2 regions of the Leifsonia sp. NPDC080035 genome follow, and region 2 is predicted to be linked to the other one. Evidence: riboswitches for the same ligand, from Rfam matches in the RefSeq annotation. Region 2 holds a riboswitch; the other holds the start of a gene.

Region 1 (11,052 bases), 2.0 Mb from region 2:
TCATCGTCTGCCCTTCTCGTTGGTGCCGCGCCTGCGTGGCGATCGACTCATTCGTTCGCCAGCCAAGACAGCGCTGCGGCCGCCGATGTGACGGCGGGCGACTGGGGAGCCGCGTCGAATGCCCGGAGCCCTACGGAACGACGTGGTCGCCGAGGAGGATGTCGAGGGCGTCCGCCAACGCGCGGCGCCGCTCCTCGTCGAGCGGCGCGAAGAGCTCGTCCAGCGTGCCGGAGGCGACGGCGCGGCCGTCCTCCAGCGCGGCGCGCCCGGCGTCGGTGAGCTCGTGCTCGATCCGGCGCCCGCGGCCGGCGGAGCGCACGATCAGCCCGCGCTCCACCAGTCGGTTCGCCAGCGTGCCGAAGGCCTGGTCGCTCTGGAAGGTCGCAGCGGCCAGGTCGTGGCCCGACGCTGCCGGCATGCGTGCGATAGCGCGGAGCGCATCCCATTGGACGAGGCTGACGCCCACCGGGCGGAGGCGGGCGTCCATGGCGCGGTGGTTGCGGTACTGCGCCCGCTTGATCGCCAGCCCGAGCGCTTCGAGATCCACGGTCATGGTGCTACCGTATCAATATTCGTAGATAAACATGTTGATACAGGGAGTTCGCATGACCACCCGCCTTCCCGCCCACCTGCCGCTGACCGATGTCGGCGACTCCTCCTCGCGCACCGCCCTCCTGCTGCACGGGGGCGGAGGTCCGCGCACGATGGCGCCTCTCGTCGCGCACCTGACCCCGTCCATGCACGTGCTCGCACCGACGCATCCCGGCTGGGACGGGACGACGCTCCCGGAGACCATCGCCTCGGTCGCAGACCTCGCCGCCGGCTACCTCCGGCTCCTCGTGGACCGCGGCGAGTCCGACGTCGTCATCGTCGGCTCCTCCCTCGGCGGCTGGATCGCCCTCGAGATGGCTCTGCAGGCGGCGACCGACCACCGGTCCTCGGAGCTCCTGGCCGCCGTCGTCGTGATCGACGGCGTCGGCGCGGTGATCGAGGGCGAGCCCATCGCCGATTTCTTCGCCCTCGACGCCCGCGGCCTCGCCGAGCGCGCCTGGCACGACCCGGAGCGCGGGTACGTCGACCCCGCGGGCCTCACCGACGAGCAGCGCGCCGTCCAGCTCGGCAACGGCAGGACGATGGCGGTCATCGCCGGTTCCGGGATGGCCGATCCGGCACTGCTGGGGCGGCTCACCGCCCTGAGCGTCCCGACACTGGCGGTGTGGGGCGAAAGCGACAGGATCGTCACCCCGGGCTACGGACAGGCGCTCGCCCGGGCGATCCCCGGGGCACGGTTCGCCGAGATCCCCGCGGCGGGCCACCTTCCCCAGCTCGAGAACCCCGAAGCGACCTGGCCCGTCCTGGACTCGTTCCTCGCGTCGCTGCCGTAGCGGGCCGTCACGCGAGCAGCGCCAGCGGGGACTGCAGCAGTTCGGTCAAGGTGGCAAGGAAGCGACCGGCGGCGGCGCCGTCGATGATGCGGTGGTCGCACGTGAGGGTGTAGCGGAGGCGGCGACGGGCGGTGACCTCGCCGTCGGTGAGGGTCAGGGTTTCGTGAGCACTCCCGACCGCCAGGATCGCACCCTGGGGCGGGTTGATGATGGCGGTGAACTGCTCCACGCCGTACATCCCCAGGTTGCTCACGGTGAAGGTGCCTCCGCTCATTTCGTCGGCGGTGAGGGCGCGGTCGGCAGCGCGCTGGGCGAGGGCGCGGGTCTGCCCCGCGATGGCCGAGAGGCTCGACGTGTCGGCGGCGCGGACGACCGGGACGACCAGGCCGCTCGGCGCGTCCACGGCGACGCCGACATCCACTCGGCCGTGCAGCAGGGTCTGGCCGCCGCCGTCGGGCGCGTACGAGGCGTTGAGGGCGGGGTGCTCGCGGAGGGTGAGGGCGACGGCCTTGACCACGAGGTCGTTGACGGAGATCTTCACGCCCGGGCGGGCGGCGTCGTTCAGGCGGACGCGCAGGGCGAGCAGCTCGGTGACGTCGGCGGAGGCGGTCGCGGTGAAGGCGGGGACGGTCGTGGCGCTCTCGGTGAGCCGGGCGGCGATCGCGCGGCGGATGCCGTCGAACGGGACGCGGGTGACGTCGTCGGTGGCGGACGGGGCGGGTGCGGGCGCCGGCGCCGGCGCGGTCGGCGCCGTTGTCGATGCGTCCGCGCGCGTCCGCGGCTCCCCGGCAGACGGACGGGGCGCTGCGGCGGCCTCCGCCTCGGGGAGGTCCGCGCGAACGATCCGGCCGCCGGGGCCGGATCCTGCGATCGTGGCGAGGTCGATGCCGCGCTCCTTGGCGATCCGCCGGACCACCGGCGTCGCCAGCCGGCGCCGATCGTCGGCGGCACGCGGCTCCGGCGCGGGAGGAACGGCCTCCGTCTCCGGATGCTCGACGCCGTCGTCCAGGCGCGCGATCGGGGTGCCGATGGCGACGTTCTCGCCCTCCGGGACGAGGATCTCCGCGAGCACCCCGGCGTCGTACGCCTCCTGCTCCATCAGCGCCTTGTCTGTCTCGATCTCGACGAGGACGTCCCCCGGCGCGACCGGGTCGCCCGGCTGCTTGCGCCAGAGCGCGATGGCGCCCTCCGTCATGGTGTCGGACAGGCGCGGCATGAGGATGTCGATCATAGTGTTCCTTCGGGGTCAGCGGGGTCAGCGGCGCCGGGCGACGGCGTCCAGGGTTTCGCGGATGGCGGCGACCGCGTCGTCGACGGAGGGCAGCGCGGCGTCCTCCAGCGACTTCGCGTACGGCATCGGCACCTCGGCCATCGCCACGCGGCGCACGGGGGCGTCCAGCCAGTCGAAGGCGCCGTCGCTGATCGTCGCGGCTATCTCGGCGCCGATGCCGTAGGTGAGCCAGTCGTCCTCGAGGGTGACGGCGCAGTTCGTCTTCCTCACGGACGCGACGATGGTGTCCCTGTCCAGAGGGCGCAGGCTGCGCAGGTCGACGACCTCCACGTCCACGCCCTCGGCGGCGAGCACCTCCGCTGCCTGGAGGGCGACCACCGCCATCCGCGAATAGGCGACGACCGTGATGTCGGACCCCTCCCGGGTGACCGCGGCACGACCGATCTCCGCGGGGGCGATGTCGTCGGGCACCTCGCCCGTGGAGTTGTAGAGGGCGAGGTTCTCGAGGACGAGGACGGGGTCGTCGTCGCGGATCGCGGCCAGCATGAGCGCCTTCGCGTCCGCCGGCGTGGCCGGGGCGACGACCTTCATCCCCGGCACGAACGCGTAGTAGAGCTCGATGTTCTGGGAGTGGGTGGCGCCGAGCTGCTGGCCGCCTCCTCCCGGCGTCCGGATGACGAGCGGCACCCGCGCCTGGCCGCCGAACATGCCGTAGATCTTCGCTGCGTGGTTGACGATCTGGTCGAGCGCGAGCAGCGAGAAGTTGATGGTCATGATCTCGACGACGGGACGCAGGCCCACCATCGCTGCGCCGATCGCCGCCCCCGTGAAACCCTCCTCCGCGATCGGGGTGTCCCGCACGCGCTTCGGCCCGAATTCGGCGAGCAGGCCGGCCGTGATCTTGTAGGAGCCCTCGAACACCCCGATCTCCTCGCCGATCAGCAGGACATCCTCGTCCCGTAGCATCTCGCTGCGGAGCGCGTCGTGGAGGGCCTGGCGGTAGCTGACGATGCTCACGCGGCGACCTCCGCACGGTCGGCGGAGCGGTCGGCGGGCCGGGGCGCGGCCGGAAACAGCGCCTCCCCCGGCAGCCGCCGCGAGTCATTGGGCACCGCGGTGGCGTAGGTGTAGTCGAACAGGGTGGAGACCTCCGGTTGCGGGCTGGCGTCGGCGAACGCCGCGGCGGCGGCGACCTCGGCGGCGACCTCGCTCTCGATGCCGCCGACCTGCTCGTCGGTGAGCGCGCCGAGCTCGCGCAGGCGGTCCGCGAACGCGGCGACGGGGTCCGCTGCCCTGGCTGCTTCGCTCTCCTCCGGGGTGCGGTACCGGGCAGGGTCGACGACGGAATGGCCCTTCATCCGCCCGGTCAGCGTCTCCAGGAGGTACGGCGTCCCCGCCCGCGCTGCCGCGAGGGCGACCCGCGCGGCCTCGCGCACGGCGACAGGGTCGCTTCCGTCGACGCGCGCGGACGGCATCCGGTACGACGCCGCCCTGCGGTGCAGCTCGGGCTCGGCGGAGGACTGCTCGACGGTGGTCCCCATGCCGAGGCCGTTGTTGTTGACCACGTACACGATCGGCAGGTGCCACAGCGCGGCGATGTTGAGCGACTCGTGGAAGGCGCCGATGTTGGTCGTCCCGTCGCCCATCAGGCACATCACCGCCTCGGTGCCGCCCCGGTAGTCGATCGCGAGAGCGGTGCCGGTCGCCAGCGGCACTTGGCCGCCGACGATGCCGTACCCGCCCATGAAGCGGACACCGGGGTCGAACATGTGCATCGAGCCTCCCCAGCCGCGGGAGACGCCGTCGGTCCGGCCGTACAGCTCGGCCATCGCACGCTCCGGCGAGATCCCCCTGGCGAGCGCATAGCCGTGCTCGCGGTAGTTGGCGTACAGGTAGTCCGACGGTTCGAGGGCGCTCATCAGGCCGACGACGGTCGCCTCCTCGCCGAGGTTCAGGTGGCAGTAGCCGCCGATCTTCGCCTCGGTGTACGCGCGGGCCGCGCGCTCTTCGAACCGCCGGATCAGCAGCATCTGCCGGTAGAACGCGCGCAGGTCGTCCTCGGAGGGGGAGGGAGCGGCGGGTTCGGCCGCCTGGCGCGCCTTGCGTGGTGTTGGCATCGGGATTCTCCTCGTCGCGCGGGGGTCGCCCGCGCAAAAGAATGAAACGAAAACCGTTTCATTATAGGCTTGATGTCGAGACGACGAGACGAGGAGGAAAGCCGATGCACGAGGCGCCCACCGCCGACGCCCCCGAGCGCAGGCGCGGACGACCCCCGGCGGCCGAGCGGGAAGGGCGGCGCGACGACATCCTGGATGCGGCCGTCCGGCTCTTCGTCCGGGACGGCTTCGAGCCGGTCACGCTCGACCGGATCGCCGCCGCGGCGCACGTGGCGAAGCGCACGATCTACAGCCGGATCGGCGACCGCACCGAGGTCTTCCTGGCCGCCGTCGAACGCCTCCGCGGGCGTGCGCTGCGCCTGTCTCCGACAGCCGGCCTGGAGGAACTCGCGCGGGCGATCGTGCTCACCCTGCACTCCGACGACGCCATCGGCCTGCACCGGCTCGCGATCGGCGAGTCCCATCGATTCCCCGACCTCGCCGTCCGCTTCTACGACGACGGCCCGCTCAGCTACATCGCGGCCCTGCGTTCGCGGCTGCCTGACGGCGAGGCCGACCGTGCGGAGGCGCTGTTCGCGCTGCTCCTCGGCGAGCCGCACCGCCAGCGCCTGCTCGGCCTGCGGCCCGCTCCGGATGCGCCCGCCGCCGCGGCGCACGCGCGCGCCGCCCTGAGCGCGCTCGGGCTGCCGGCCACAGAGCCGGAGGGCGGCCGATGAGCGCTCGGACGGTCGGCTTCATCGGCCTCGGGATCATGGGGGTCCCGATGGCGACGAACCTGGTGCGAGCCGAGTTCGACGTCGTGGTGTGGGCGCGCTCCGCAGCGCCGGTGGACGAGCTGGTGTCGGCCGGCGCCCGGGCCGCCGACGACGTCGCCGGTGTGTTCGAGGCCGCCGAGACGGTGATCCTGATGCTGCGCGACGAACCGGCCGTGGATGCGGTGCTCGCGCGGGGTACGCCGGCCTTCACCGCGCTGGTCGCCGACCGGACGGTGGTGCAGATGGGCACCTTCACGACGGCGTTCTCTACCGCGCTCGCGGCGGAGATCGCGGCGGCGGGAGGCCGGTACGTCGAGGCGCCGGTGTCCGGCTCACGCGGACCCGCGACCGACGCCACGCTGGTCGCCATGCTGGCGGGCGACTCGGATGCGGTGGCGCACGCGGAGCCGGTGGTCGCGACGATGTGCGCGCAGTCGTTCCGCTGCGGACCCGTGCCGAGCGCCCTGGCGATGAAGCTGGCCGTGAACACGTTCCTCATCACGATGGTGACGGGGCTGGCCGAGACCTTCCACTTCGCCGGGCGCAGCGGCGCAGACACCGAGGTGCTCCGCGAGGTGCTGAGCGCGGGCCCGATGTCCTCCGTCGTGTCCCGCGGCAAGGCCGACAAGCTCATCGACGGGGACCTGTCCGCGCAGGCCGCGATCGCGGATGTGCTGAAGAACGCCCGGCTGGCCGAGGACGCCGCCCGCGCCGCCCGCTCGGCGCATCCGCTCATCCGGGCCAGCAGGGAGCTCTACGAGGAGGCGGAGGCAGCAGGCCTCGGCGGACTCGACATGATCGGCGTCATCGCCGCGCTCGAGGAGCGCGCGGGGGCCGACCACGAGGAGTCCACCGCGTAGGGTGGAGTCCACACGTGACACGGGGTGCCCTGCGGGGCTGAGATCACACCCGTCGAACCTGATCTAGCTCGTACTAGCGAAGGGATGTCGCGCATGACGCGCACGCCGGAAAACCTGACCGACACCACCATCGAGACGTGGCAGGCGGTGAGAGCCGCCGGGCCGCTGGTGCAGTGCCTGACCAACGCGGTGACCACCAACTTCACCGCGAACGTGCTGCTCGCCCTCGGCGCGGCACCCGCCATGGTCGACATCCCCGGAGAGGCGGGGCCGTTCGCCGCCGTCGCGTCCGGGGTGCTGATCAACCTGGGCACACCGGCCGCCGAGCAGCGCGAGGCGATGCTCGAGGCCGCGCGCGCGGCCGGCGCCGCTGGGACGCCGTGGGTGCTGGATCCCGTCGCGATCGGCGTGCTACCCGTGCGCACCCGCCTCGCCGGCGACCTGCGCGCGCTGCGACCGGACGTGGTGCGCGGGAACGCGTCCGAGATCCTGGCGCTGGACGGCTCCGGCGCCGGAGGCCGGGGCGTGGATGCCGCGGACGCCGTTGACGACGCGGTCGCCGCGGGCCAGCGCGTCGCACGGGCGAGCGGAGGCGTCGTCGCGGTCTCCGGTCGTATCGATGCGGTGACCGACGGCGAGCGGGTCGTCCGGCTGGGCAACGGGCACGAGCTGCTGACGAAGGTGACCGGTGCCGGGTGCGCCCTGGGCGCGGTGATGGCCGCCTTCGCCGGGGTCGCCGAGGACCGGCTGGCGGCCACCATCGCCGCGATCACGGTCTACAACGTCGCCGCCGAGCGCGCGGCGGAGCGCAGCGCGGGGCCGGGCAGCTTCGCGGTGGCGTTCCTGGACGCGCTCGCCGGGCTCGACGCCGACACGCTGCGCGCACGGGCGGTGATCGCGTGAACGCCGATCTCTCCGTGTACCTCGTGACCGATTCCGGCGCGGCCGCCCGAGCCGGGCACGACGTCGTGGATGTCGTCCGTTCGGCGGCTTCCGGCGTGACGGCCGTGCAGATCCGTGAGAAGGACGCGACGGCGCGCGGGTTCCTCGACACGGTGCAGCGGATCTCCGCGGTGCTCCCCCGCGACGTCGCCGTCATCGTCAACGACCGCGTCGACGTCTTCCTCGCCGCACGGGCCGCGGGCGCCCGCGTCACCGGTGTGCACATCGGGCAGTCCGACCTCCCGCCCGGGGCGGTGCGCGCGCTGATCGGGCCGGACGCGGTGCTCGGGCTGAGCGCCTCGACGCCGGCGGAGCTTACCGCGGCGGCCGTGACCGGGGTCGTCGACTACGTCGGCATCGGCGCGCTGCACACGACCTCCACGAAGCGGGACGCCCCTCCCGCGCTCGGCCACGCCGCGTTCGCCCGGCTGGTGGCCGCGAGCCCGCTGCCCGCGGTCGCGATCGGCGGGGTGACGGCCGCCGACCTCCCCGCGCTGCGCCGCGCCGGCGCCGCCGGGGCCGCGGTCGTCTCGGCGATCTGCGCCGCAGACGACCCGGGTCGAGCAGCGCGGGAGCTGCGCACTCTCTGGGACGCCTCGTGATCCGGCAGGGACGGGCGGTGCCGCGGGTGCTCAGCATCGCCGGAACCGACCCGACGGGCGGGGCCGGCACCCAGGCCGACCTCAAGAGCATCGCGGCCAACGGCGGCTACGGCATGGCCGTCGTCACCGCGCTCGTCGCGCAGAACACGCAGGGCGTGCGATCCGTGCACGTGCCGCCCGTGGCGTTCCTGGAGCAGCAGCTGGACGCGGTCTCCGACGACGTCGAGATCGACGCCGTCAAGATCGGCATGCTCGCCACCGCCGAGGTGATCCGGGTCGTGGCCCGGTGGCTGGACCGCGTCCGGCCGCCGATCGTGGTGCTGGACCCGGTGATGGTCGCGACGAGCGGCGACCGGCTGCTTGAGCCGGACGCCGAGGAGGCGCTGCGAGCCCTGGTCTCGCGCGCGGACGTGGTGACCCCGAACGTGCCGGAGCTGGCCATCCTCGCGGGCGAGCCGGCGGCGACGACATGGGACGAGGTCCTCGCCCAGGCCCGACGCGTCGCCGCCGAGCACAGCGTGCGTGTCCTGGCGAAGGGCGGCCACCTGGACGGCGAGGCACTCATCGACGCGCTGGTGGAGCCAGAAGGCGTCTCCGGCCCGACCGTGACGGCGTTCCCCGGTGCCCGCATCCACACGAACAACACGCACGGGACGGGATGCTCGCTGTCATCGGCGCTCGCGACCCGCGTCGCAGCGACCGGGGACTGGACGCGCGCCACCGCGGAGTCGAAGCGCTGGCTCGCGGAGAGCATCCAGCACGGGGCCGAACTGGGGGTGGGCGCGGGCCACGGGCCGGTCAGCCACTTCGCCGGCCTCTGGGCCCGCGGCGGGACGACCGTCCCCGACCCCGCTGGGCTGGAGGCGCTGTGGTGGGCGGACATCGCCGACGTCCGCGCCGAGATCGACGCCCTGCCGTTCGTGCGGCGGCTCGGCGACGGCACGGTGAGTCGGGACGCATTCCGCTGGTACCTCGCGCAGGATGCCCTCTACCTGCGCGACTTCGCCCGCGCCCTGGCCGAGGCTGCGCGGCTCGCGCCGACGTCGGCGGAGCAGGCGTTCTGGGCCGGATCGGCACAGAACGCGATCGCCGAGGAGCTCCGGCTGCACGAGAGCTGGATCGGTGGGGAGACTCTCGCGGGCACCGCCCCAGGCCCGGTCACGACCGCGTACGTGAACCACCACCTGGCCGCCGCCGCGCGCGGCGACTACCGGGTGCTGGTCGCCGCGCTGCTGCCGTGCTTCTGGCTGTACCGGGACCTCGGGGAGCGGCTGCAGGCGCAGTCCCACCCGCAGCATCCCTACCGGTCGTGGCTGGACGCGTACGCGGACCCGGCGTTCGCCGAGGCGACACGGCAGGCGGTCAGGATCGTCACGCAGGCCGCGGCGGCGGCTGACGAACGGACGCGCGGGGCGATGCTCGACGCGTTCCGCCGGTCCGCCGTGCACGAGCGGGAGTTCTTCGCCGCGCCGCTGCCGGTCAGCTCGGCGGCTCGCCCCGGGGGCGGCCGGGACAGGCGGGAAGCGCCCAACCCCTCGTCGTCCAGTGCAGCAGCGGCAGCAGCAGCCAGTTGAGCACCGCGACCAGCAGGATGGCGTTGACGCACACCGTGACCGGATGCGGAAGCAGCCGGTCGGCGAGCGGCGCGAGGACGAGGTTCAGCAGGAGGCTGACGGGGAGGACGCCGGCGAGGGTGACGACCCCGCCGCGCCACGTCCCCGGCCGCAGCGGCGGTCTCACTCCTGCCCGAGCCGATCGCGCCAGCTCGGCTGCAGCAGGCGGACGCCGGCCTCCCGCATGCGCGCGTTGCTGACGGGCCGCCCGATGTCGCCGGTCGTGGTGACGGCGGTTTCCGGCGCTCCGAGCGCGCGGGCGAAGACGGGCACCCACGCGGTTCCCGGCGCGGGCTCGTCGTCGACGACGTTCCATGTCCCGGCCTCCCAGGCGAGTGCCCGGAGGGCCACGGCCGCGGCGTCCTCCACATGGACGAACGACCCCACCGTCTCGGTGGCGGGGAGTCGCCCCTCGCGGGCGGCGTCGGCCGTGCGGCCGTCGCGGGCGAACCACGTCCCCGGGCCGTAGAGCTGCCCGAACCGCAGGACGACGCCGATCGGCATCCGCCGCACCGCCTCCTCCAGTGCGACGACGCCCCGGATGGTCGTGCGCCGCGGCTCGGGCGCCTCGATGTCCAGGGGGTCGTCCTCGGTCGCCGGGCGCGTGCCGGAGGGGTACACCCACGAGATGCTCTCCGCCACCATCCGCTGCACACCGGCCGCGATCGCGGCATCGACGAGGTTCCGTGTGCCGGCCTCGCGCAGCCGGGAGTTGCTCGCCGGGTCGCCGCCGGCGAGGTCGGTGAGCAGGTGCACGACGGCGTCGGGGCGGGCCTCGGCGATCGCACCGGCCACGGCGGCCGCGTCGTACGCGTCCGCGACGACGGGCATCGCGCCCGACGACGAGACGATCTCGGCGCCCCGCGCCGAGCGCGTCATCCCCACGAGCCGGTGCCCGTCTTCCAGGGCGCGCCGGGTGAACGCACGACCGAGCACACCGGAGGCGCCCGCAACGAAGATCTTCATCTCTCTCCTTCTGTGGTGTCCGCCTCCAGGCTAGAAACCTCCTGGACCAGAAGACAGGGCCAGTGGGCGCGCAATACAGTGGTCCAGTGGACACGGTGCTCACGCTCGATCCTGCGCTGCCGAAACGGCGTGGCGTGGAGGAGGCGATCCGGCGGGCGGTGGAGACGGGGTCGCTCGCCGTCGGCGCCCGGCTGCCGTCCGCACGCGATCTGGCGGAGGACCTCGGCGTCGCCCGCGGGACCGTCGTCTCGGCCGTCGACGACCTGGTCGCGGAGGGTCTACTGGAGGCGCGGCCGCGCTCCGGTGTCTTCGTCGCCCGCGAGGCGGGAGCGGGCGTCGTCCCCGTCCCGACGGTTCCCGCGCCGCCGCCGCGCCTCGACCTGCGACCCGGCCGCCCGGAGTCCGGGTCGTTCCCTGCGACCCGCTGGGCCGCCGCGATGCGCAGAGCCGTGGCCGGCCTCCCGGCCGAGCCGGACGACGACGGAGCGGGCAGCGCGCGCCTGCGCTCCGAGCTGGCCGCCTACCTGGCCAGAGCCCGCGGCGTGCAGGCCGCCCCTGACTCGATCGTGGTGACCTCCGGG
Region 2 (11,052 bases):
TCCGCGGTGTCGAACGTTGTGATGCCCGCGTCGAGCGCCGCGTGGACGCTCTGCGTCGCGGTGTCGTTCTCCACCTGGGAGCCGTGGGTGAGCCAGTTGCCGTAGATTATCTCGGAGATCTTGAGGCCGCTGTTGCCGAGGTATCTGAATTCCATGGCATCACGCTACCCGCCATCGCACGGCTGTCGGCCGGAGGTGGCATCCTTGAACGGTGGGAAAGGCGGACGGCAGCGACAGACGGGTGACGACCGCGCCCGTCGACGACGCGGACGCCACCATCCTGCACGTGGACATGGACGCGTTCTTCGCCTCCGTGGAACTCCTCGACCGTCCGGACGCCCGCGGCAAGCCGGCGATCGTCGGGCACGCCGGCGGCCGCGGCGTCGTGACGAGCGCCACCTACGAGGCGCGCCGGTTCGGCGTGCGCAGCGCGATGCCGATGTCGCAGGCGCTGCGGCTGTGCCCGACCGCGATCATCCTGCCGCCGCACTACGAGAAGTACACCGAGTACTCGGCGAAGGTCATGCAGATCTTCCACGAGGTCACGCCGATCGTGGAACCGCTCAGCATCGACGAGGCGTTCCTCGACGTGTCCGGCGCCAGAAGACTGCTCGGGGCACCGCAGCGCATCGCCGAGCTGATCCGCTCCCGCGTCTTCGAGGAGACCGGGCTGACCTGCTCGGTCGGCGTCGCGGGCACCAAGTTCATGGCCAAGCTCGCCTCGGGCCGGGCCAAGCCCGACGGGATGCTCGTCATCCCTCCGGCGGAGACCGTCGCCTATCTGCGCCCGCTGCCGGTCGGCGCGCTGTGGGGCGTCGGCGCGAGCACCCAGGCGTCGCTGGAGCGGATGGGGATGCGGACGGTCGCCGACCTCGCCGACGCGCCGCTCGCCGTGCTGCAGCGCGCGGTCGGCGACGCGAGCGCGCGTCGCCTGCACGAGCTGGCGAACGGCCGCGACCCGCGCCGCGTGATCACGGAGACGCGCGAGAAGAGCATCGGGCACGAGAACACCTTCGGCGTCGACGTCGAGGACGCCGACCAGCTGCGACGCGAGCTGCTCCGCCTCGCGGGCCGGGTCGGCGAGCGGCTGCGCACGCACGGGATGGTCGGGCGCACCGTCGCCCTGAAGGTGCGCTTCTCGGACTTCCGCACCATCACCCGCTCGCGCACGCTCGCCGAGCCGACGAACGTCGGCCGCCGGCTGTTCGAGGAGGCGTGGGACGTCTTCGAGTCGATCGGCATCGATCTGCGCGCGACGCCGATCCGGCTGATCGGGGTGCGCGCGGAGCAGCTGCTCGACGCGGGCGGCGATGCCCTCGCGCTGTGGGATCCGGACGAGGAGTGGCGCGAGACCGAGCGGACCCTGGACGCGGTGAGTGCGCGGTTCGGCCGCGGCGCGATCGGCCCGGCCTCGCTCGTCCGCCGCGCCCGCGACGCGGACGAGGCCGCCCGCGACGGTCGCAACCCCCGCTGGCTGACCGACTAGCGTCCCGAGGCCTCGACCGGTCGCGACACGCCGCCTGGGCCGTGCCATGGCGGCATGTCGCGGCCGCTCGGCGCCGGATGCGCGCCGCCCTGGTCGTCAGCGCAGGCCGACCGCGATGCCGCGGTGATCGCTCCCGTTGGCGGGGAGGACCTCGCTCTCGGCCGTCGTGAGCCCGCGGACCAGCGCGTGGTCGAGCCGGGCGACGGGGAACGCCGCCGGCCAGGTGAAGCCGAGGCCGAGCGCGCCGTCCGGCGCCTCGCCGAGCCGAGAGAGCAGAGGGGCGAGGGCGCGGTCGCTTCCGGCCGCGTTGAAGTCGCCGACCACGAGGACGTGCGCCGCGTCGTCGGCGGCGACGGTCTTCGCCAGCTCTCCGAGCATGGTGTCGCGCTGCTCGTACTCGCCCGGCCGGACGGAGGCGAGATGCACCGCGTAGACCCGCGTCGGCGCGCCCGGGGTGTCGACATCCACGCTCAGCGCGCGCTGCCAGCCGAGACCGAGCGAGAGACCCTGGCCGTCGTGGAGATCGTACCTGCTCCACAGGCCGACCGTCCCGACGACCAGGTGGTGCGGATACGCGCCGTCGAGGACTCCCTCGACGGCGTCGCGGGAGGCGGCATCGAGCTCCTGCAGGGCGATGAGGTCGGGCGAGCGCTGCGCGAGGTCCTTCGCGACCGCGGCCGCCCGCGGGTTGTCCGCGTGGATGTTCTCGCTCACGACGGTGAACCGCGGCGTCCCCGCCGCCATCGCGGGCAGGAGCGCGGTGCCGAACGAGGCCCACCACACCGCCATCGCCGCCGCGACCGCCAGCCCCGCGAACAGCGAGAGCCGTACCAGCGCCGCGAGTCCGAGGAGCACCAGCGCGACGCCCGCCCACGGCAGGAACGTCTCCACCAGCGACGCCGCCCCGCCCGCGTCGGGAAGGAGCCCGTGCCAGAGCAGCAGCGCTCCGACGGCGAGGGCTGCGATCCCGGTCAGGACGCCGCGGGGGCGACGACGGGAGCGGGACGAGGACACCCGATCGATTATTCCGGCCGACCTCCTGAGAACCCGGCGTGAACGCTGTGCACCGGGTGCGAACTGCCCTGGCCAGCCTGGGAGCGGGCGGGTACGGTGAACCCATGACGAACATCTCGCTCAAGCTCGCCGAGACCATCAGCTCCTCCGGCATCAAGTCCGTCTACGGCGAGCCGATCGTCGTCGACGGGACCACCATCGTCCCGGTGGCCGCCGCCCAGTTCGGCTTCGGCGCCGGCTCGGCCGGCGACGGCGAGGAGGCGCCGGGCGGAGCGGGCGGCGGCGGTGTCGCCATCCCGTTCGGCGCGTACATCAGCGACGAGACCGGCGTGCGCTTCCGGCCCAACCTGATCACGCTGCTCGCGGTCGGCATCCCGTTCGTGTGGGTCGCCGGTCACGCGTGGTCGCGGATCATCCGCGCGCTCAAGCGCTAGACTGGCGGCGAACACGGGAGTCCGGTGAGCCGGGCTGAGAGGAAGCTTCTCCAAGTTTCGACCGTCGAACCTGATCTGGGTCATGCCAGCGCAGGGAGGCATCTCACATCCCGTGCCCTCATTTCTCGAGAGAAGGGGCACGAACAGTGCACGCAACAGCAACGTCCATCTCCGCGCGCCCGGCGCGCGTCCTCCGCTGGCGGGTCGTCGACATCGTCGTCGCCAGCGTCGTCGCCGTCGCCGCCGGCGTCGTCTTCTGGGTCTGGGGGCAGGCCTACAACCCGATCTCCGGTCCGGTGACCGCCGTCCTCCCTGGCTTCCAGGGACTGCTCAACGGACCGTGGCTGTTCGCCGGCGTGCTGACCGCCCTCATCGTGCGGAAGCCCGGCGCCGCCCTCTACGGCGAGCTCGTCGCCGCGGTGGTCTCCGCGCTGATCGGGACGCAGTGGGGCTTCGCCACTCTGCTCTCCGGCGTCGTCCAGGGCCTCGGTGCCGAGATCGTCTTCGCGCTGTTCCTCTACACGAGCTGGGGACTGATCCCGGCGCTCATCGCGGGCGCGGGCGCCGGGCTCGCCGAGTCCATCCTCGACCTGCTCTACTCCTACCCGGGATCGACGCCCGCGTTCGCGGTCACGTACACGATCACCACGACCGTCTCCGGCGTCGTCTTCGCGGGCCTCGGCTCGTGGCTCCTGGTGAAGGCGCTGGCGAGGACGGGGGCGCTCAGCCGCTTCGCCGCGGGCCGCGAGGTCACGGGGCGGGTCTGATCATCTCTACGGCATCCTTCCCGGGCCGGCCGGCCCCGGTCGCCGTTCGGGTCGACGACTGGGGCTGGCGCTACGCGGGCAGACGGGCCTGGGCCGCCCGCGGGCTCACGCTCGCCATCGAGCCGGGGGAGCGGGTCCTGCTGCTCGGCGCGTCGGGCGCAGGCAAGTCGACCCTGCTCGCCGGCCTCGCCGGCGTGCTCGGCGGCGACGACGACGGCGAGACCGAGGGCGCACTGCTCCTGGACGGCGGCCGACCCACGGACTCGCGCGGCCGTGCCGGGTTGCTGCTGCAGGACCCGGACGCCCAGGTGATCCTCGCCCGCGTCGGTGACGACGTCGCCTTCGCGTGCGAGAACCTCGGCATCCCACGCCAGGAGATCTGGCGGCGCGTCTCGGAGTCGCTCGCCGCGGTCGGCCTCGACCTGCCGCCCGACCGCCCCACCTCCCGGCTCTCCGGCGGCCAGAAGCAGCGCCTCGCGCTCGCGGGCCTGCTCGCGATGCGCCCGGGGCTGCTGCTGCTCGACGAGCCGACGGCGAACCTCGATCCAGAGGGCGTGCTGGAGGTGCGGGATGCGGTGAGCGCCGCGGTCGCGTCCACCGGCGCGACCCTCGTGGTCGTCGAGCACCGCGTCTCGGTCTGGCGCGACCTCGTCGACCGGGTGATCGTCCTGGACGCGGACGGCGGCGTGCTCGCCGATGGAGCCCCCGACCGCGTGCTCGCCGACAGCGCGGGCCGGCTGCGCGCCGCCGGCGTGTGGCTGCCGGAGTCGCGCGTTCCTGCCGCCACCGCGGTGGGCGCGGGCGCGCCGCTGCTGACCGCGCGCGGGCTCCAGGTGGGCCGCGGCCCCGGCATCTCGCGCCGGCGTTCCGCCCGTGCCGTCGCGCGCGCCGCCGAGCGCGCGCGGGCCCTGGCGCTGCCGTTGCGCGTCGACACCGCTCTCGCCGAGGGCGAGGCGATCGCCCTGACCGGTCGCAACGGCGTCGGCAAGTCGACGCTGGCGCTGACGCTCGGTGGACTGCTGGCCCCGCTGGCCGGCGACGTGGCCGCCGAGCCCGCGCTGGCCGGGGATGCCGTCCCGGAGCCGTCGCGCTGGCGCTCCACCGAGCTGCTGACCAGGATCGGCAGCGTCTTCCAGAATCCGGAGCACCAGTTCGTCGCCTCCACGGTGCGCGACGAGCTGGCGGCCGGCCCGCGCGCCCTCCGTCTCCCCGATCGGGAGACGGCCACCAGGGTCGACGAGCTCCTCGAACGCCTCGGGCTCTCCGCCCTGGCCGCGGCGAACCCCTTCACGCTCTCGGGCGGCCAGAAGCGGAGGCTGTCGGTCGCGACCGCGCTGGCGACCCGCCCGCGCCTGCTCGTGCTCGACGAGCCGACGTTCGGTCAGGACGCCACCACCTGGCTCGGGCTCGTGCGGATGATCGGCGAGCTGCGCGCGGAGGGCCACGCGATCGTCGCGGCGACGCACGACGCCGAGTTCGTCGAGGCCGTCGGTGCGACCGAGCTGCGCCTCGAAGCCGCGGAGGTGGCGGCATGAGCGTCCTCGAACCGGTCCGGCAGGGACCGCTCGCCGCGCTGAACCCGGTCGTCAAGCTCGGCGCGGCGTTCATCGTCACCGCCGTGCTCATCGTCTCGATCGACCCGGTGTCGGCGGCGGTCGCCCTCGGGCTCGAGCTCGTGCTGCTCTGCTTCGCGGCCATCCCGGTGCGGACGCTGCTGCCGCGGCTGGCGCCGATCCTCGTCGCCGCGCCGCTCGCGGGCCTCACGACGGCTCTGTACGGCCGCACCAGCGGCACCGTGTTCGTGCACTGGTGGGTCGTCGAGGTGAGCGCGGGCTCGCTGCAGCTCGGACTCGCGACGATGCTGCGCATCCTGGCGATCGGGCTGCCGGCCGTGCTGCTGTTCATCACCATCGACCCGACGGACCTCGCGGACGGGCTGGCGCAGATCCTGCGGCTGCCTGCGCGATTCGTCCTCGGCGGGCTGGCCGGCCTACGGCTGGTGGGGCTGTTCGTCGACGACTGGCGCGCGCTGACTCTGGCGCGCCGCGCGCGCGGCGTCGCGGAGTCCGGCGCCATTCGGCGGCTGCTCGGGCAGTCGTTCGCCCTCTTCGTGCTCTCCATCCGCCGCGGCAGCAAGCTGGCGACGGCGATGGAGGCGCGCGGATTCGGCGCGACCGGCACCGCGCGCACCTGGGCGCGCCCGTCCGAGTTCCGCGGCAGGGACTGGGTCGCGCTCGGCGTCGCCGCGGTCGTCGCCGGTACCGCGGCGGCGGTTGCGATCGCGGTGGGGAGCTGGAATGTCCCGGGATCCTGAGTCGGCGGCCGCGCGGGAGGCGCTGCTCGCCGCGGTGCGGACGGCGATCGCCGTCCCGGACGGCGAGACTCCCGTGATCCTGATCGACGGACCGAGCGGCGCGGGCAAGAGCACGCTCGCCGATCTCCTTGTGGCGGAGTGGCCAGGCCCGGCGGCACCGACGCTGGTGCGCATGGACGACCTCTATCCGGGCTGGGACGGTCTGGACGCGGCGAGCGAGGCGGTCGCCGCCGAGCTGCTGGAGCCGCTCGCGCGCACCGGAGAGGGCCGCTGGCGGCGCTGGGACTGGGCGGACGACCGGCCGGCCGAGTGGCATCCGGTCGTCGGCCCCGCCCCGGTGATCGTCGAGGGATGCGGCACGCTCTCGCGCGTGGGCGTCGCGCACGCGCGGCTCGCGATCTGGGCGGATGCGGACGATGCGCTCCGCAAGAGCCGGGCGCTCGCCCGCGATGGGGAGACGTTCGCCGTGCACTGGGAGCAGTGGCAGGGCGAGTTCGAGCGCTACGTCGCGCGCGAGCATCCCCGCGACAACGCCACCCTGCGCGTCGATGTGACCGCCTGGCCGCTCGAAGGACCGCGAGAGCGCCACGACGGGACTACGGTTGTCGTATGAGCGAGACACGCCCCTCCGAGACCGAATACATCGTCGAGTACGCCGACGGCCCGCTGGCCGGCACCGCCGACCGTCGCCTCCTCGTGGACGGCAAGGTCGACGAGCGCATCGGCGCGGTCGCCGCGGTGGAGGGGCTGGAGTCGCTGTTCTGGTACGTCGCGGGCGAGGAGCGCACGGTGAACGGCGAGCGCTACGTCTCCTACCACTTCGATGCCCCGGACAGCGACCCGGTGGAGGCCGACCAGGAGGACGAGTCCCTCTAGGCCTCGCGGGTCACGCCCAGCCGAGTTCGTGCAGGCGCTCGTCGTCGATGCCGTAGTAGTGCGCGATCTCGTGGACGAGCGTGATGTGGATCTCGTCGCGGAGTTCGTCCTCGTTCGCGCAGATCGCCAGCAGCGGCTCCCGATAGAGGATGATGCGGTCCGGCATCTCGCCGAAGCCGTAGCGGTCGCGCTCCGTCAGCGCGACGCCGTCGTACAGTCCGAGCAGGTCGAGCGAGCCGTCTTCGGGCCGGTCCTCGACGACGAACACGACGTTGTCGAGTCCATCGACCATCTCGTCGGGGAGCCGATCGAGCTCGTCGGTGACGATCGCCTCGAAGGCCTCCTCGCCGAACGTGACGGGCACCGTCACCACGCCTCGGCGACGGCCGCGTGCAGGTCGAGGAGGGCGACCGTTCGCTCACTCGGACCGCGGCCGAAGCCGCACTCGGTGGCGACACCGAACCGCGGCTGGGCGGTCGAAGCCGCCCGGGCGCGGCGCTGAGCGCCCTCGACACCGTCCTCGTGGTGAACGAGACCCAGGTACAGCTCGGTCGACTCCGGAATCTCGATGTCCTTCAGCGGCGCGAAGTAGTCGTCGTCGTCGCGCTCGATGGGCACCGGGAGGTGGAACCAGGCGATCGGACGACCGGCGCCGGCGAGCACACCGGCGGTGACGGCAGCGAGGTGTCCTGCGTCAGTTGGCTGCACGAAGTGCTGCTCCTCGACGTCGCCGTAGCAGAGGTGGTAGCCGACCTCCACGTCGTCTGGCACGGCCGCCGCCTGGCGGACGGCGCGCTCGATGACGCCGGAGAGAACATCGTCGAACCAGGGCTCGATGCGACCCTCCAGGAGCGCGAACTCGACGGCGGTGTCCCACTGGATGGCGAGATCCTGGTGCGGGATCCCCGCAGCGATCCGGTCGAGCTCGGCGAAGAGCGCACTCTCGTACGCCGGCTCGAAGGCCGCGCGGTCCTGCGGGACGACGAAGGCACCGGCGATCGCGGCGGGCGTGGGCAGCGAGACCTGGAAGCGCGTTCCGGCCGCGATGGCGCCGGCCTCGCGCAGCCGGGCGAATCGCGCGTACGAGTCGAGCGCCGCCTCGGCGTAGCCCAGATCGGGGAAGCGCAGGTCGTCCGCCTGCACCCCGGGGTCGAGCTGGAACGGACGGCCGTCGAACACGTCGCGCAGGTAGAAGGGCTCGACGGGGATGCGGGAGAGACCCGCCATCGTGTCGAAGCGCTTGGTCTGGAACTGGATCCAGTAGAACCGCTCACCGACCTCGCCGTCCGGGATGCGCCGGAGGCGGCCGCCGAGGTGCTCGCTGACGGTGCGGAAGACGCTGTCCGCGTCGGGCAGGTTGACGCTGCCGACGAGGTGGGCGCCGCGGGGAAGGGCAGGGGCCGGGCTGGTGCTCACTCGCGTGAGTCTACCGGCCCGGCCCCGCTGATCCCGGTGGCGGAGATCAGTACCAGTTCATCGCCTGGGAGTGGCCCCACGCCGAGCACGGAGTCCCGTACGAGCGGCTGATGTAGTCGAGGCCCCACTTGATCTGGGTGGTGGCGTTGGTCGCCCAGTCGGCGCCGAAGGTGGCCATCTTGCTGCCCGGCAGCGACTGCGGGATGCCCGTGGCGCCACTGCCGCCGTTGGAGGCTTCGTAGTTCCAGCCGGACTCCTTCTGCCAGAGGTTGCTCAGGCACTGGAACTGGTCGTCGCCCCACCCGTAGGTGCTGGCCGCGAGGGTGCGGGCGGTCGCCTTGGCGCCGTCCGGGGTGTTCGCCTGCGCCTGCGCGGCGGCGGCTGCGGCGGCCGCTGCCGCGGCGGCTTCCGCCGCCTTGCGGTCGGCCTCTGCTCCGGCGGCCGCAAGTGCCGTTGCCGCAGCCTCGGTCTTGTCGATGCCCGCGCGGATCTCGCTGTCGTCCAGCTTCTTGAAGGTGCCCAGACCCGCGATCGCGGTCTTCGCCGCGCTGGCGTCGGCCTTCGTCTGGTTGGCCTTCACCGTGGCCTGGGCGGAGGTGAGCGCCTTCTGCGCCTCGCCCTCGAGGCGATCGCGCCAGATCGAGTCGTAGACGCCCAGCTGCTCGTGGTGCAGGCCGGTCGACTGTGCGAGCTCGCGGGTGGCGTGCTCGCTGGCCTGCTGCTGCGCCATCGCGGGGGCGACGACGCTCGCGGAGAGGATGATGGCCGCAGCGCCCGTGACGATGCGGCCGAAGGGGAGGTTGGTGTTGCGGATGGTGCGGAGAATGCTCGGCATAGTCTTCCTGGGTCGGGTTGCCCCGCCGCCGTGCTGCGCCCTGCCGGACGCCGGCACGGCAGGCGCGATCCCAACGGGGTCCGCGCCGGACGGGCTGGCAAGACCGCGCCGGCACGCGCGGAAGCGTCCATGGACCAGGGGGTCCCGAGGGCGCGGCGTGCGGCGCGGGTGTGCCGCACCAAGGGTTTCGGGCCGACGTCCTCCGGGCGTGTTCAGGGGGTTGGGGGAGGGCGCATGCGGCGCAGCACGGACAGCAACAGGTGCCGTCGGCAAGCCACGTTAGGCGCCTACTCTGGACGGAACAGGCGTGAACGCTGGCAAAGTCGTGTACGCGTCACCGTTCGGACGCCGGCGCCTCCGCGGCGGTGTCGGCAGCCTCGGCGGCCTCCGCCTCGCGTTCCGCGGCATCCATCCGCCGATTCGTCACCCAGATCATGCCTGTGAGCAGGCACAGGACCAGCGCGCTCATCGAGAAGAAGACCGCCGGGATCCCGAAGAGCTGGGCGATCAGGCCGCCCGCCGCCGCCCCGAGCGGCATCGTGCCCCAGGCGAGCAGTCGGTACGCCGAGTTGAGACGCCCGAGCAGCCGGTGCGGCGTGACGCGCTGCCGCAGCGAGACCGTGATGATGTTCCACACCGAGATGAGCACACCGCCGACGAAGAACGCGGCGCCGATGATCCATGGGCTCGTCGTGAGGGCGGGGGTGATGATCGTCGCGAGCGATCCGAACACCGTGAGTATCAGAGCGCCGGCACGGCCGAGGAGGCGCTCGACGGTCTCAGCGAGGAACGTGCCGAGGATGCTGCCGATCGCGAAGGTCGTGATCAGGATGCCGTACCCGGGGTCGGTCAGCTTCATCTGCGAGCCCGCCCCGACGGCGTAGAGCACGAACACGGTCATCGCCGCGTTGCTGGCGAAGTTCATCCCGCCGACCATGATCGCGAGGACCCGCAGCAGCGTGTTGCCCCACAGGAAGCGCAGGCCCTCCGCGATGTCCGCCCGCATGGTGGTCTGCCCGGTGTGTCCCGTGTCGAAGCGGCCGCGCACCAGCAGCAGGACCCCGACCGCGGCGACCCACAGCAGCACCGGCGAGCCGAACGCCAGGCCGATGCCGGCCGCGACGAGGAAGCCGCCGAGCGGTGGCCCGATGAACTGGTTGGTGGCGAACTCCGCCGCGTACAGGCGCCCGTTCGCGCGCGGCAGAGCGGACCGGTCGACCAGCTGGGGCAGGATCGACTGCGAGGACGTGTCGTAGATCGTCTCCGCGGTGCCGACGCAGAGCGCAGCGACGTAGAGCAGCCAGATGGACTCGGCTCCGGCGATGGTGACGATCGTCAGCGCCGCGAGGAAGGCGGCGCGGGCGATGTTCGCGATCAGCATGAGCCGACGGCGGTCGTAGCGGTCGGCGAGCGCTCCCGCGGTCAGGGCGAAGAGCAGCCACGGCAGCGTGAAGGCGAACGAGAGCCCCGCGATCAGCGCGGGTGAGTCGGTGTAGCGGACCGCGACGAGCGGCAGCGCGACCTTCATCACGCCGTCGGCGAGATTGGAGAACGAGGCGGACGTCCAGAGCTTCCAATACGGGGCGCCGAGCCGGATCGAGGAGGTCACCCGTCCAGGATCGCACGTCGATTGGGAAATCTCAATCGATCGGAGGAAGCAAATCAGCGGCTATCATCGGGTCATGGCCGAGATCGACCCCGATGCCAAGCGCCGCCCCGCCACCGTGAAGGAGATCAAGGCGATGTCGCACCCGCTGCGGGTGCGTATCATCCGGCTGTGCGGCGACCACGAGCTGACGAACAAGCAGCTCGCCGACCGGCTCGGCGTCGACCCTGGCACGGTCTACTACCACGTGCGGCAGCTCGTCGACGCGGGATTCCTGGAGCCGGCGCCGGTGCGCACGGGGGAG

Evidence for each region. A riboswitch is a leader RNA that binds a small molecule or an ion and turns the genes downstream of it on or off. The one in region 2 is predicted to bind thiamine pyrophosphate.
Region 1: linked by a shared signal. The riboswitch ahead of thiM (hydroxyethylthiazole kinase) and the one ahead of AAME72_RS16030 (ECF transporter S component) in region 2 are both predicted to bind thiamine pyrophosphate.

The regions. Positions count from the first base shown of each region.
Region 1 covers NZ_CP157390.1:1,214,087-1,225,138, forward strand. Annotated here, with positions in the region: gene AAME72_RS05865 (GNAT family N-acetyltransferase) at 1-4, opposite strand, end outside; gene AAME72_RS05870 (MarR family transcriptional regulator) at 131-553, opposite strand; gene AAME72_RS05875 (alpha/beta fold hydrolase) at 606-1,385, shown strand; gene AAME72_RS05880 (dihydrolipoamide acetyltransferase family protein) at 1,393-2,616, opposite strand; gene AAME72_RS05885 (alpha-ketoacid dehydrogenase subunit beta) at 2,641-3,633, opposite strand; gene pdhA (pyruvate dehydrogenase (acetyl-transferring) E1 component subunit alpha) at 3,630-4,733, opposite strand; gene AAME72_RS05895 (TetR/AcrR family transcriptional regulator) at 4,838-5,449, shown strand; gene AAME72_RS05900 (NAD(P)-dependent oxidoreductase) at 5,446-6,348, shown strand; TPP riboswitch at 6,359-6,450, shown strand; gene thiM (hydroxyethylthiazole kinase) at 6,442-7,251, shown strand; gene thiE (thiamine phosphate synthase) at 7,248-7,892, shown strand; gene AAME72_RS05915 (bifunctional hydroxymethylpyrimidine kinase/phosphomethylpyrimidine kinase) at 7,889-9,466, shown strand; gene AAME72_RS05920 (hypothetical protein) at 9,372-9,632, opposite strand; gene AAME72_RS05925 (NAD(P)-dependent oxidoreductase) at 9,629-10,471, opposite strand; gene AAME72_RS05930 (PLP-dependent aminotransferase family protein) at 10,558-11,052, shown strand, end outside.
Region 2 covers NZ_CP157390.1:3,306,254-3,317,305, forward strand. Annotated here, with positions in the region: gene AAME72_RS16010 (aldo/keto reductase family protein) at 1-155, opposite strand, end outside; gene AAME72_RS16015 (DNA polymerase IV) at 212-1,486, shown strand; gene AAME72_RS16020 (endonuclease/exonuclease/phosphatase family protein) at 1,583-2,500, opposite strand; gene AAME72_RS16025 (spore germination protein GerW family protein) at 2,605-2,934, shown strand; TPP riboswitch at 2,947-3,048, shown strand; gene AAME72_RS16030 (ECF transporter S component) at 3,081-3,701, shown strand; gene AAME72_RS16035 (ABC transporter ATP-binding protein) at 3,701-5,236, shown strand; gene AAME72_RS16040 (energy-coupling factor transporter transmembrane component T) at 5,233-6,015, shown strand; gene AAME72_RS16045 (ATP-binding protein) at 5,999-6,628, shown strand; gene AAME72_RS16050 (hypothetical protein) at 6,625-6,891, shown strand; gene AAME72_RS16055 (metallopeptidase family protein) at 6,902-7,183, opposite strand; gene AAME72_RS16060 (hypothetical protein) at 7,258-8,307, opposite strand; gene AAME72_RS16065 (hypothetical protein) at 8,354-9,142, opposite strand; gene AAME72_RS16070 (MFS transporter) at 9,477-10,751, opposite strand; gene AAME72_RS16075 (winged helix-turn-helix domain-containing protein) at 10,825-11,052, shown strand, end outside.